Regions from separate parts of the Pseudomonas palmensis genome, predicted to be linked through region 1. Evidence: riboswitches for the same ligand, from Rfam matches in the RefSeq annotation. Region 1 holds a riboswitch; the other holds the start of a gene.

Evidence for each region. A riboswitch is a leader RNA that binds a small molecule or an ion and turns the genes downstream of it on or off. The one in region 1 is predicted to bind thiamine pyrophosphate.
Region 2: another riboswitch for thiamine pyrophosphate. It lies ahead of ACPRTJ_RS24680 (TenA family protein); the one in region 1 lies ahead of thiC (phosphomethylpyrimidine synthase ThiC).

The regions. Positions count from the first base shown of each region.
Region 1 is NZ_CP187958.1:1,733,523-1,740,414, forward strand. Features, by position in the region: gene cytX (putative hydroxymethylpyrimidine transporter CytX) at 1-720, opposite strand, end outside; gene thiC (phosphomethylpyrimidine synthase ThiC) at 850-2,730, opposite strand; TPP riboswitch at 2,877-2,982, opposite strand; gene ACPRTJ_RS07910 (TolC family outer membrane protein) at 3,125-4,555, shown strand; gene waaA (lipid IV(A) 3-deoxy-D-manno-octulosonic acid transferase) at 4,634-5,908, opposite strand; gene ACPRTJ_RS07920 (LysR family transcriptional regulator) at 5,923-6,813, opposite strand.
Region 2 is NZ_CP187958.1:5,347,520-5,354,411, reverse strand. Features, by position in the region: gene ACPRTJ_RS24695 (HupE/UreJ family protein) at 1-235, shown strand, start outside; gene ACPRTJ_RS24690 (urease accessory protein UreF) at 235-909, shown strand; gene ureG (urease accessory protein UreG) at 920-1,546, shown strand; TPP riboswitch at 1,673-1,788, shown strand; gene ACPRTJ_RS24680 (TenA family protein) at 1,821-2,471, shown strand; gene ACPRTJ_RS24675 (TenA family protein) at 2,475-3,134, shown strand; gene ACPRTJ_RS24670 (M14 family metallopeptidase) at 3,262-5,166, shown strand; gene ACPRTJ_RS24665 (hypothetical protein) at 5,247-6,275, shown strand; gene ACPRTJ_RS24660 (RidA family protein) at 6,282-6,710, opposite strand; gene ACPRTJ_RS24655 (hypothetical protein) at 6,799-6,892, opposite strand, start outside.

The DNA.
Region 1 (6,892 bases):
GGTACCCACGAACACCTGCCCCGAATGCCTGCCGAAGCGCGAGTAGTCGGCAATCAGCGGCAGCCACGACAGCGGCATGGCGATGGCGATGTCAAAGCCCACCCCCAGCGACATCGAGCCGTCCCCGGCGCGCGCCCACAGGGCAGCCAGGTCGGCCTTGGCGAACAGGTTCCAGGTCAGCCACAGGCAGGCGCCCAGCAGCAGCCAGATGCCCCATTTGCGCAAAATGCGGCGCACGAAGGTCAGCGGGCCGGCCACCGCCAGCGCGGTGGCCAGGGCGCCGAAGCACAGTGCCCACAGCAGCGGGCTGACCCACAGGCTGTCGGCGCCGAAGGCCCGCGCACCCAGCAGGCTGGCGGCGTCGCGCATCACGATGATTTCGAACGCGCCCCAGCCAACCAGTTGCAGCAGGTTGAGAATGGCCGGCAGCGCCACGCCGTGGCGGCCCAGGCTCAGGCGCAGGGTGCCCATGGCCGACAGGCCGGTGTCGCTGCCGATGACGCCGGCGGCGGCCAGCAGCAGAACGCCGACCAGCGTGCCGAGGGTGATGGCCAGCAGCGCTCCGGACAGGCCCAGGCCGGGGCCGAGCAAGGCGCCGGTCTGCAGCACCATCAGGCCGATGCCGAGGGAGAACCACAGGGAGAACAGGTCCCGCGCGCCGAAGACGCGCTGGCTGTCGGGAATGGGGGAATCGGGGGAGTAGTGGCTGGGTGTGCTCACGATGAAGACTCGGCAGGAAATGTGGGTTGGATGGAAGGCCCTTTCGCGGGTCAAGCCCGCTCCCACGGGGTATCGCTGATCTCTAGGGCAGCGGCATACCTGTGGGAGCGGGCTTGACCCGCGATGCTTTCAGACCTTCTGGTACAACTGGCTGCCTTCCTGGCGGAACCGCTCGGCCTGCTCGCGCATGCCCTCTTCTACCGCCACCTCGACCGGCTGGTTGGCGGCGTATTCACGCACTTCCTGGGTGATCTTCATCGAGCAGAACTTCGGCCCGCACATCGAGCAGAAGTGCGCGACCTTGGCCGAATCCTTGGGCAGGGTCTCGTCGTGGAACGAGCGTGCGGTGTCCGGGTCCAGGCCCAGGTTGAACTGGTCTTCCCAGCGGAACTCGAACCGCGCCTTGCTCAAGGCGTTGTCGCGGATCTGCGCGCCCGGGTGCCCCTTGGCCAGGTCCGCCGCGTGCGCGGCGATCTTGTAGGTGATGATGCCGGTCTTGACGTCGTCCTTGTTCGGCAGCCCCAGGTGCTCCTTGGGCGTCACGTAGCAAAGCATCGCGCAACCGAACCAGCCGATCATCGCCGCACCGATGCCCGAGGTGATGTGGTCGTACCCCGGCGCGATGTCGGTGGTCAGCGGGCCCAGGGTGTAGAACGGCGCCTCGTCGCAGCACTCGAGCTGCTTGTCCATGTTCTCCTTGATCAACTGCATCGGCACGTGGCCGGGGCCTTCGATCATGCACTGCACGTCATGCTTCCAGGCGATCTTGGTCAGCTCGCCCAGGGTCTCCAGCTCGCCGAACTGCGCCGCGTCGTTGGCGTCGGCGATCGAGCCCGGACGCAGGCCGTCGCCCAGCGAGAAGCTGACGTCGTAGGCCTTCATGATTTCGCAGATTTCGTCGAAATGGGTGTAGAGGAAGTTTTCCTTGTGATGCGCCAGGCACCACTTGGCCATGATCGAGCCGCCGCGGCTGACGATGCCGGTCACGCGCTTGGCGGTCAGCGGCACGTAGCGCAGCAGCACGCCGGCATGGATGGTGAAGTAGTCCACGCCCTGCTCGGCCTGTTCGATCAGGGTGTCGCGAAACAGCTCCCAGGTCAGGTCCTCGGCCACGCCGTTGACCTTCTCCAGTGCCTGGTAGATCGGCACCGTACCGATCGGCACCGGCGAGTTGCGGATGATCCACTCGCGGGTTTCATGGATGTGCTTGCCGGTGGACAGGTCCATTACCGTGTCCGAGCCCCAGCGGATGCCCCAGGTCAGCTTGGCCACTTCTTCCTCGATGGAGGAGCCCAGCGCGCTGTTGCCGATGTTGCCGTTGACCTTCACCAGGAAATTGCGGCCGATGATCATCGGCTCCAGCTCCACATGGTTGATGTTGGCCGGAATGATCGCGCGGCCGCGAGCGACTTCCTCGCGCACGAATTCGGCGGTGATCTCCTTGGGGATGCTTGCGCCGAAGCTGTGCCCGGCGTGCTGCTGGTCGAGCAGGCCGGCGGCGCGGGCCTCCTGCAGCTTCATGTTCTCGCGGATGGCCACGTACTCCATCTCGGCGGTGATGATGCCCTGGCGCGCGTAGTGCATCTGGCTGACGTTGGCGCCGGCCTTGGCCCGGCGCGGGTTGCGCACGTGGGCAAAGCGCAGCTTGGTCAGTTCCACGTCGTTCAGGCGCATCTGGCCGAAACTGGAGGACAGCCCGGCCAGGCGCTCGGTGTCGCCGCGCGCGTCGATCCAGGCCGAGCGCACATCGCCCAGGCCCTTGCGCACGTCGATCTGCACGGTAGGATCGGTGTAGGGGCCGGAGGTGTCGTACACCAGCACCGGCGCGTTGGCTTCGCCGCCGAAATCGGTGGGGGTGTCGTCCAGGCTGATTTCGCGCATCGGCACCTGGATATCGGGGCGCGAGCCCTGCACGTAGATCTTGCGCGAACGGGTGAACGGCTGCACGGACTGCTCGTCGACCTTGGCCGATTCACTCAGGTGCGCGGGGTATTTTTGTTTTTGGCTCATCACAGGCTCTCCAGACGGGTTGGCAGTCGGAGTGAACCTGAAAGGCACGGGCGCACCAGGGCTGGTGCTGTGCCGAAAACGGAAGATGCCACACCAGCCAAAAAGCTGAAATGACAATCCCGCAGCCGACACAAGAGGGCTCGCGGGAGACGAGCAATCTTGTTCCCTACGCAGGCGCTAACCTGATCAGGTTCAACGGGATCCGGAATTATCCGATCTCAGCCTCAACGCAAGGCACCCCGACAAGAACGCGCCCAGCATAGACCGGTGCGACGCGAAACGCCAACAGTCCAAGCACAAGCATGATAAAAGGCGCAAATAGCGGATTGTTGCAAAATGCCTGCGCAACTACACTCATCGGTTCAGAAATACTCAACCGTTCAAGGACTGCCCTATGCTGCGCAAACTTTCACTGGCCCTCGCCGTGTCGTGTGCTACCAACGGAATGGCCTGGGCAGCAGAACCGCCCCTGTCGGTACGCACCGATCTGGTCAGCGTGTATCAGGAAGCGGTGAACAACAACGCCGACCTGGCCGCTGCCCGCGCCGACTACGGCGCCCGCAAGGAAGTGGTGCCCCAGGCCCGTGCCGGCCTGCTGCCCAACCTCTCGGCCGGCGCCGAGATGATGAACAGCCGTACGAAGATCGATCACCCCTCGATCACCGCCAACCGCAGCGGCAACTCCTGGCAGGCCACCCTGGCCCAGCCGATCTTCCGCGCCGACCGCTGGTTCCAGTTGCAGGCAGCCGAAGCGGTGAACGAACAGGCGGCGCTGGAGCTGTCGGCCACCGAACAGAACCTGATTCTGCAAAGTGCCGAGAACTACTTCGCCGTGCTGCGCGCCCAGGACACCCTGGCTTCGACCAAGGCCGAAGAAGCCGCGTTCAAGCGCCAGCTCGACCAGAGCAACGAGCGCTTCGATGTAGGCCTGTCGGACAAGACCGACGTGCTGCAGTCCCAGGCCAGCTACGACACCGCACGCGCCAACCGCATCGTCGCGCAGCGCCAGGTGGACGACGCCTTCGAGGCACTGGTGACCCTGACCAACCGCGACTACAACTCGGTGCAGGGCATCGTGCACACCCTGCCGGTGCAGGTACCCACGCCCAATGACGCCAAGGCCTGGGTAGAAACCGCCGCAAAGCAGAACCTGAACCTGCAGGCCACCAACTACGCGGTCAACGCGGCCGAGGAAACCCTGCGCCAGCGCAAGGCCGGGCACGCGCCGACGGTGGACGCGGTGGCGCGCTACCAGAAGGGTGACAACGACAGCCTGGGCTTCAGCAACCCCAACCTGACGGGCCAGAACTACCGCGGCGACGTGGAGCAGACCAGCATCGGCCTGCAGCTGAACATCCCGATCTACAGTGGCGGGCTGACCAGCTCGCAGGTGCGCGAGGCGTACCAGCGCCTGAGCCAGAGCGAACAGCAGCGCGAGAGCCTGCGTCGCCAGGTGGTGGAAAACACCCGCAACCTGCACCGCGCGGTGAACACCGACGTGGAGCAGGTGCAGGCGCGCAAGCAGTCGATCATTTCCAACCAGAGTGCGCTGGAAGCGACCGAAATCGGTTACCAGGTGGGTACGCGCAACATCGTCGACGTGCTGGATGCACAGCGCCAGCTGTACACCTCGGTGCGCGACTACAACAACACCCGGTATGACTACATCCTCGACAACCTGCGCCTGAAGCAGGCCGCCGGGACCTTGAGCCCGCAAGACCTGAATGACCTGGGTCGCTACCTCAAGCCCGACTACAACCCGGACAAGGACTTCCTGCCGCCGGACCTGGCCAAGGCGGCGCAAGCCAATTTCGAAAGGCCCTGAAACAGCTTCGCCGGCAAGGCCGGCTCCTACAGGTGTTGCGCACCCCGTGTAGGAGCCGACCTTGCCGGCGAACAGGCCTCACGCCTTGAGCAGATTCCCCAGCCCATCCAGCAGGCGCTTCAACGCCCCCTGATTGGCCCGCATCACCCCGACCCCTGCCTCGCCCATCTTCAGTGCATCACTGGGTAGCTCGATCAGGCGCCGCACCTCGGCCGCCAGCCCCTGGGCATCATCCACTTCGCACAACGCCCCCGCCTCGCGCAGCATTGCCGCGATCTCGAGAAAGTTGAACAGATGCGGCCCACTCAGCACTGGCCTGGCCAGTGCAGCCGGCTCCAGCAGATTGTGCCCGCCGTTGGGCACCAGGCTGCCGCCGACGAACGCGATGTCCGCCAGCGCATACAGAAACAGCAGCTCGCCCATGGTATCGCCCAGCAATACCTGGCAATCCGCCGTCACCGGCGCCCCGCCAGAGCGGCGCACCGTGGAAAACTGCGCTGCGCACAGCCCATGCACCGCGTTGAAGCGCTCCGGATGGCGCGGTACCAGCATCAGCAGCGCGTCCGAATGGTGCGCCAGCAACTGCCGATGCGCTGCCAGGATCACCTCGTCCTCGCCCTCATGGGTGCTTGCGGCAATCCACACCGGCCGTTGCAGCGCCTGCCACTCTTCACGCAGCGCCCTGGCGCGCACCGGCAGCTGCGCATCGATGGTCAGGTCGAACTTGATCGAGCCGGTCACCTGCACGCACTCGGGCCGCGCACCGAGCTGGCGAAAACGCTCGGCCTCGGTTTCGGTCTGCACCGCGATCAGACTCATCTCGGCCAGCATCGGCCGGGTCAACCCGGCAAAACGCGCATAGCCCCTGGCCGAACGCGCCGACAACCGCGCATTGGCCAGCGCCACCGGTATGCCACGTCGGGCGCACTGATGGATATGGTTGGGCCACAGCTCGGTCTCCATGATCACCGCCAGTTGCGGGCGTGCACGCTCCAGAAACCGCGCCGCCGCCCACGGCAGGTCGTACGGCAGGTAGCAGTGCTGGATGCGTGGCTCGTTTGCGAACAGCGCCTGGATGCGCTCGGAACCGGTGGGCGTCATGCAGGTGATGGTGATCGGCAACTGTGGATAACGTTGCAGCAGGGCACGCACCATCGGCGCGGCGGCGATGCTCTCGCCCACCGACACCGCATGCACCCAGATGCCCCCCGGCTGCAGGGGCGGCAGCTTCAGGCCGAAGCGCTCGGCGATGCGCCGGGCATAGGCCGGCGCCTTGCGCGAGCGCAGGTACAGGCGCAGCGCGACCAGCGGCAGGCCCAGGTGAAACAGCAGGGTATATAGGGTTCTGTTCATGGCGCCGAAGTGTACTAGCCAATGGCGCACAAATGCACTGCGAAGCGCTCGGCCAGCCAGCGCGCGGCCGGCCCCAGCGGCTCGTCGCGGCGCCACGCCAACTCCACCACCAGCGCCGGCGGGCGCCACTCGCTGGCAAGCTCCACCATCTGCTGCTGGTAGGCCGGGTATTGCACCACATGGCGCGGCAGCCAGGCCCAGCCCAGCCCGCGCATGAGCATCTCGGCCATCACGTAGAAGCTGTCGGCGCGCCAGATCTGCGGGCTGATCGGTTCGCCGCCAGGGTAGCCGCTCTGCTGGGGCGTGATCAGCAACTGACGGTGCTGCGCCAGCTGCTGGCGATTGACGCTGGCCAGTTGCGCCAGCGGGTGATGCACCGCGCACACGGTGACCATCTCCACGCTGCCCAGCGCCTGGCGCTCCAGCGCTGCAGGCATGTGCTCGTGGTGAAACATCAGGCCCAGGTCGGCACGGCGCTCCAGCAGCTTGCGCGCCACATCGCCCTGGGCCCCGCTGGCCACCTGGATTTCCAGCAGCGGGTACTGCACGGCCAGCTCGTCGAGGCTGTCGAGCACCGGCTGGAAGGGCATGGCCTCATCCTGCGCCAGGCGCAGTTGCGCCTCCTGCCCGCGCATCAGCGCCTGCGCCCGGCCGTCCAGGCGCTCGCACTGGCGCAGCAGCTCGCGTGCCTCCTCGAGCAACGCCTGGCCGGCATCGGTCAGGCGCGGCTGACGCCCGCTGCTACGCTCGAACAGCGTGACCCCAAGGTCGGCCTCGAACAACGCGATGGCGTTGCTGACCGCCGACTGGGCCTTGCGCTGCTCACGCGCCACCGCCGAGAACGAGCGCAGTTCGGCGACCCGCACGAAGGTGCGCAGCTGTTCGAGGTTCCATTGACCGTGCATGCCAGCCTATCTCCAGAATAGATAGGTAATGACTTTACCCCATTGCGCCATCCTCTAGAATGCGCGACCAGAACAGAGG
Region 2 (6,892 bases), 2.2 Mb from region 1:
CCAGGTGCTGCTGGCGCTGGTCATGCCGGTGTTCGCGCTGTTTCACGGCTGGGCCCACGGCGTCGAAGCCAGCCCGGGCGCGTTCTGGGTGTTCAGCGCAGGCTTTGTCGCGGTCAGCGGCCTGTTGCTGCTGGCAGGCTATGGCGCCGGGCGCCTGTTGCGCCGTCACCCTGGGCTGCAGAAGGCCTGTGGCGGCGGCCTGCTGGCCGGTGCCGCCCTGGTGCTGGCCGGCTGATGAGCGCCAACCTGCAGTTGCTGCGCCTGCTGCAACTGGTCAGCGCCAACCTGCCGGTGGGGGGCTTCACCTATTCCCAGGGGCTGGAGTGGGCGGTGGAGGCGGGCTGGGTGACGGGGGCCGACGGCTTTGGCGCCTGGCAGCGCGAGCAGTTGCACGACACCCTCGGCCACCTCGACTGGCCGCTGCTGCAACGGCTGTACAGCGCGTGCCGCGCGCAAGATGCCGATGCGTTCGCCCACTGGAGCAGCTTTTTGCTGGCCAACCGCGAAACCGCCGAGCTGCGCCTGGAGGAACGCCAGCGTGGCAAGGCCCTGGCGCGCCTGCTCGATGGCTGGCAGCTGTGTCAGGCGCCGGCCTGGCGCAGCAGCGTCGAGCTGAGCCAGCTGGGCGGCATGGCCTGGCTGGCCGTGCACTGGCAGATCCCGCTGCGTGAGCTGGCCCTGGGGCATGGCTTTGCCTGGCTGGAAGGGGCGGTGATGGCCGGGGTCAAGCTGGTGCCGTTCGGTCAGCAGGCAGCCCAGACCCTGCTGCGCGAGTTGTGCGAGGAGCTGCCTGCGGTACTGGAGTGGGCGCTGGACGTACCTGATGAACACCTGGGCGGCGGCCTGCCGTTGCTGGCGATTGCCTCTGCCCGCCATGAAACCCAATACACCCGATTGTTCCGATCCTGAGGAAACTGCCATGCAAAGCTACCAGCAACCCTTGCGCGTCGGTGTCGGCGGCCCGGTCGGTTCCGGCAAGACCGCGCTGCTCGAAGCGCTGTGCAAGGCCATGCGCGATGACTACCAGATCGCCGTGGTCACCAACGACATCTACACCAAGGAAGACCAGCGCATCCTTACCGAAGCCGGCGCGCTCGAACCCGAGCGCATCGTCGGCGTGGAGACCGGCGGCTGCCCGCATACCGCGATCCGTGAAGATGCCTCGATGAACCTGGCGGCGGTGGAGGATCTGGCGCGCAAGTTCGGCAACCTGGAAGTGATCTTCGTCGAGAGTGGCGGTGACAACCTGAGTGCCACCTTCAGCCCGGAGCTGGCCGACCTGACGATCTACGTGATCGACGTGGCCGAGGGCGAGAAGATCCCGCGCAAGGGCGGGCCGGGGATCACCAAGTCGGATTTTCTGGTGATCAACAAGATCGACCTGGCGCCCTATGTGGGTGCGTCGCTGGAGGTCATGGAAAAGGACACCCGGCGCATGCGGCCCGAGCGGCCGTGGACGTTCAGCAACCTGAAGACGGGGCAGGGTTTGCAGGCGGTGATCGGGTTCATTGTCGAGCGGGGGATGTTGAAACCGGTTTCGGTGTGAATGCCTATCGCGGGTCAAGCCCGCTCCCACAAGGACGGCGCCAGCTCCTGTGGGAGCGGGCTTGACCCGCGATGGCATCGATGCGGTGCCTGCGCATTGCACATTGCCCACATCGCTGTATACAGTGTGCGCACCAAGGGGAGCCCCGGCAACGGGCTGAGAAACCGCTGGCATCTGCAGCGCGGTGACCCTTCGAACCTGATCCGGATCATGCCGGCGAAGGGATGGGATCTAGCGCCTGCCTTCTTTGCCGGTCTCACTGCGAGGCCGCTACATGACTGCCCCACGTTTCACCGAACACCTGCGCAAACAAAGCGAACCCACCTGGTCGGCCGCCGTCGGCCACCGTTTCGTCACCCAGCTGTGCGACGGCAGCCTGCCGGACCCGGTGATGGTGCGTTACCTGGTGCAGGACCATCGCTTCATCGACAGCTTCCTGACCCTGCTCGGCGCGGCCATTGCCACCGCCGACACCTTCGATGCGCGCCTGCGCCTGGCGCGTTTCGCCGGCATGATCGCCAGCGATGAAAACACCTATTTCCTGCGCGCCTTTGAGGCACTGGGCGTGAGCGAGGCGCAACGCACCGCGCCGGCCGACACACAGCCCACGGCCGGCTTCAAGGCGATCATGCGCCAGGCGGCGGCCACCCGATCCTATGCGGCAGTGCTGGCGGTGCTCAACGTGGCCGAGGGCCTGTACCTGGACTGGGCGCTCAAGGCGCCCAGGCCGCTGCCGGAAAACTTCGTGCACGCCGAGTGGATCACCTTGCACGACAACCCGGCCTTCGCCGACTTCGTCGCGTTCCTGGGCGCCGAACTCGACCGTGTGGGCCCCCAGGAAGAGGCGCTGAGCACCGATTTCTTCTTGCGTGCCGTGGCGCTGGAGCTTGAGTTTTTCGATGCCGTGTACCCACAGGGGGAGTGAACGATGGATATTTTCGACCGTTTGAAAGCTGCTGCACCGACCGAGTGGGCCAGTTACGTGGACCACAGCTTCGTGCGCCAGATGGGCCAGGGCAGCTTGCCCGAAACGGCGTTTCGTACCTACCTGGTGCAGGATTACCTGTTCCTGATCCAGTTCGCGCGGGCCTGGGCGCTGGCCGCGTACAAGAGCCGCCGGCCTTCGGACATCCGTGCCGCCCAGGCGGGGCTTGCGGCGATTCTGGACGAGACCGACCTGCATGTACGCCTGTGCGCGCGCTGGGGCTTGTCCAAGGCTGACATCGAGGCCGCGCCGGAGCACCAGGCCACCGTGGCCTATACGCGCTTCGTGCTCGATTGCGGCGCGGCGGGCGACTTGCTGGACCTGCATGTGGCGCTGTCGCCCTGTGTGATCGGCTACGCCGAGATCGGCCGGGCGCTGAGCCCCGACGGGGTGGCGGCGCTGGGTGATCATCCGTACCGCGAGTGGATTGGCGAGTATGCCGGGGAGGGGTATCAGGGCGTGGCTGCTGCAGCGCGCCTGCACCTGGACGAGCTGGCGGCGCGCAGCATGACCGAGCAGCGCTTCACCGAGCTGGTGGCGATCTTTGCCCAGGCGTCGCGGCTGGAGGCGGATTTCTGGCAGATGGGGTTGGCGGCGCGGTAGAACGGCGTGGCGCAACGGCGCTCCTGGCACCGAGCGCCGCTCGCGCGGCGCTTCGCCGGCATCCCATCGCGGTGACATTGCCCCTTATCAGCTAAGGTTGCCTGCTTACGCATGATAAGGACCCATCATGAACTACCTGCACCCGCAGCCCCTGCTGGCCACCTTGCTGCTGCTCGGCAGCCTGCCCGCCCTTGCGGCCTTGCCCGGCGCCCCGGCCTATATCGATGACAGCGACTACCCCGAGGCCGCCAAGCAACGCATTCTGCCGGCAATGTTCGAGCAGACCCTCACCAGCACCCGCTATATCGCGCCCGCCGGCAACCCCCTGATCACCGTCGCCGAAGCCACCGGCTTTGCCGACACCAGCACCTACGCGCAAACCCGCGATTACCTTCAGCAACTGGTATCCGCCGCCAATGGCGCCATCGTGCTCAGCGAGCTGCCGGAGAAAAGCGCCGAGGGCCACCCGATGCTGCTGGTGGTGGCCTCGCTGGAGGCCGACAAGTCACCCGCCGCGCTCAAGCGTTCCGGCAAGCCGACGCTCTTTATCGAGGCCGGTATCCACCCCGGCGAGTCCAACGGCAAGGACGCGATGTTCATGCTGCTGCGCGACATGACCACCGGCAGCAAGCCGCTGGCCGGCCTGCTGCAGAAGGTCAACATCCTGTTCATCCCCAGTGTCAACGTGGACGGCGATATCCGCCGCAGCGCCTATGGCCGAATCAACCAGAACGGCCCCCGCCAGAGTGGCTGGCGCGTGAACGGGCGCAACCTCAACCTGAACCGCGATTTCACCAAGCTCGACAGCGCCGAGATCCGCAACGTGGCCTGGGTGTTCAACACCTACGAGCTGAGCTTCTTCGCCGACACCCACTCCACCGATGGCGCGATGTACCCCTACGACAGCTCGTATTGCCATAACGGCAATGGCTGGTCGCCGGCCAGCAGCGCGTGGATGGACACGGTGATGCGTGCGCCGGTGTACCAGGCGCTGGAGGGCGAGGGGCATGTGGTGCACGAGTGCATCAGCATGAACGACAACCAGGACCCGACCCAGGGCTACTACCCGTACCGCACCGACCTGGCGCGCTTCTCCAACCAGTACGGCGATATCCGCAACGTGCCGTCGATTCTGATCGAGCAGCATGCACTGCACCCGTACCAGACCCAGGTGCTGGGCAACTACGTGATGCTCAAGACGATGTTCCAGGTGATCGGCGAACAGGCCGCTTCGCTGCAGCAGGCCATTGCCAGTGACCGTGCCCGGCTCGCGGCCCAGCGCGAGGTGGTGCTGACCTGGAAGCCGGGCAAGGAGGAGCAGGTGGATTTCAAGGTGGGCGACTACCGCTACGAACAGTCGCCGATCACCGGTGCCAGGACGATCGTGTGGAGCAACGTGCCCAAGCCGCTGACGGTGCCGGTCACTGGCAACACCGAGCCCGACCTGGTGGTCAAGCGCCCACGCCAGTACGTGGTGCCGGCGCAGTGGGCCGAGGTGATCGCGCGGCTCAAGGCGCATGGCATCCGCATGCGCACCCTCGAGCAGCCCACGGCGATGGCGGTGACGCTGTACCGCATGGATGAGGTGAAGGTGGCCGGTGGCTTCGAGCCGGACCGTGCGGCAGCCAACGAGATTCCGGGCTATGAAGGGCATCTGCTGGTCAGTGGCGTGGCCAACCCGCTGGAGCGTATGCAGACCTTTGCGGCGGGTTCGGTGCTGATCGACGTCGACCAGCCGCTGGGCGTGCTGGCGATCAATCTGTTGCACCCGCAAAGCCCCGACTCGTTCTGGGCCTGGGGTTTCTTCAACGCGACCCTGGTGGCGGCGGAGGAGCCAGAGGAATACGTGATGGAGCCGATGGCGCGCAAGATGCTGGCCGCGAGCCCGGCACTCAAGGCCGAGTTCGAAGCCCGCCTCAAGGACGACAAGGCGTTCGCCGACAGCCCGAGTGCGCGCCTGCACTGGTTTTACCAGCGCACGCCCTTCTATGACGTGAATGCATTCGTGTACCCGGTGGGGGCCGTGTACTGAGTTAAAGGAAGCGCCAGCCGTGCCGATGCAGGTGTGGGCCACCGCGACCATTGCGGTGGCGTTGCCTTGTCAGGACGTCCATGAAGACCAGCCTTACCCTTGCCATCACCCTGCTGTACGCCTCGCTGGCGTGTGCCCAGGACATGAGCCAGCAGATTGCACAGCCGCTCAAGTACGCAAGCCTTGAAGAAATGAACCTTGGCGAGTTCGTGCAACAGAGCCGCTATGCGTCGACCTTGAGCGCGCTGCGCATGGACTCCGAAGCCGGTGATGCCAATGCCACGCTGGACCTGCTGGAGGCACTGACCGGCAACAAGGACCTCAAGCCCCAGGACCTCGACGCGGTCAAGCAACTGCTGGAAATCGCCGCCGTGCAGAAAGCCGACGGTGCCAGGTTGCAAGCAATGACGGCCCGCTACAGTGCACTCAAGACCCAGGGTGTGGCGGTGTCGACAACGCCTGCACGGCCAGCGCTGACCCTCGACTACAGCGGCGACTCGCTGGACGACATCTCTGGCGTGAAAGGCTGTGGCGATGCGCAGACGGCGCAGACCACGGCGTGCTTCGCGGCGTTCAACAAGGCGTTGAAGGCCGATTACACGGCGCTCAAGCAGTACAACCTGGCCCTGGGCTGGTCGGCGCAGCGGTTTCAGCCAGATGCCCTGCAAGCCAAGGCAAGCAAGGCCTGCGGGCGCTTCGACTACTGTCCGACCACCACCTTGTACGTGATGAACCAGACGTTGCTGCACGAAACCAACGAAGTCCGCTTCCCCAAGACCTACGAGCAGGCGGTGTATCAATTGCTCACTGTGCCGGTGGCCACTGTGCAGCGCACGCAAAAGGCCAACTATGAAAAGGCAGTGCAGGCCAACTTCGAGCAGGCCCGCCAGCAACGCTATGCCTACCGCGAACGCGCCGGTCAGTCGGCGGACGCCCTGGTCATCTACGCGTTGCGCATGGATGCGGTGATTCTCGAGCGGCCCAACTGCACCGCGTTTGCCAACCAGGCCTATGAAATGGCCTTCAACGTCCACAACAGGGTCGTTGCCGAGAGCGAGCTGGACCGCATCAACCGCTCGATCGTGCAGACGCAGTGCACGCTGCGCTAGGGGCCATCAGCTCGAAGCGGGCAGGGCCGCCACCGCATCGACTTCGATCTGCATGCCGTCCAGTGCCAGGCGCGGCACGGGTATCAGGGTGCAGGTCGGTTTGCTGAGCTGGCCCCAGGCGGCGTTGGCAGCCGCCACCCACAGCGCCAGCCTGGCTTCGCTATGGTCCACGATCAGCAGGGTCAGCTTGAATACATCGGCCAGGCTCGCACCTCTGGATTCCAGCGCGGTGCGCAGGTTGAGCAGTGCCTGGCGCGCCTGTTCGGCAAAGTCGGGCGACAGCGTACCGGCAGGGTCTTCACCCCCCTGGCCGGCGATGTACAGCAGCTTGGCGGCGGTGCTGACCTCGGCCACGTGTGAATAGGCATTGGCGCTGGGGTCGTACAGGCCTTCGGGGTTGGACAACACAAATACAGCGGGTTGGCTGGTGCTCATGGGGCGACTCCACTCAAGGGAGGCGCAAGGGTAAAACCTCAAGTTAGGTTGAGGTCAAGCACCTGTTTTCAAGGGCGCCGCACGTTCTTCAGTAGTGTTTGAGAAATAGGCGCTGCGAAGGCACCGGCCCCTTGATCAGTCGGATCAGGTCGCTGGCCTGCAAGGTGAACGGCTTCGAATAG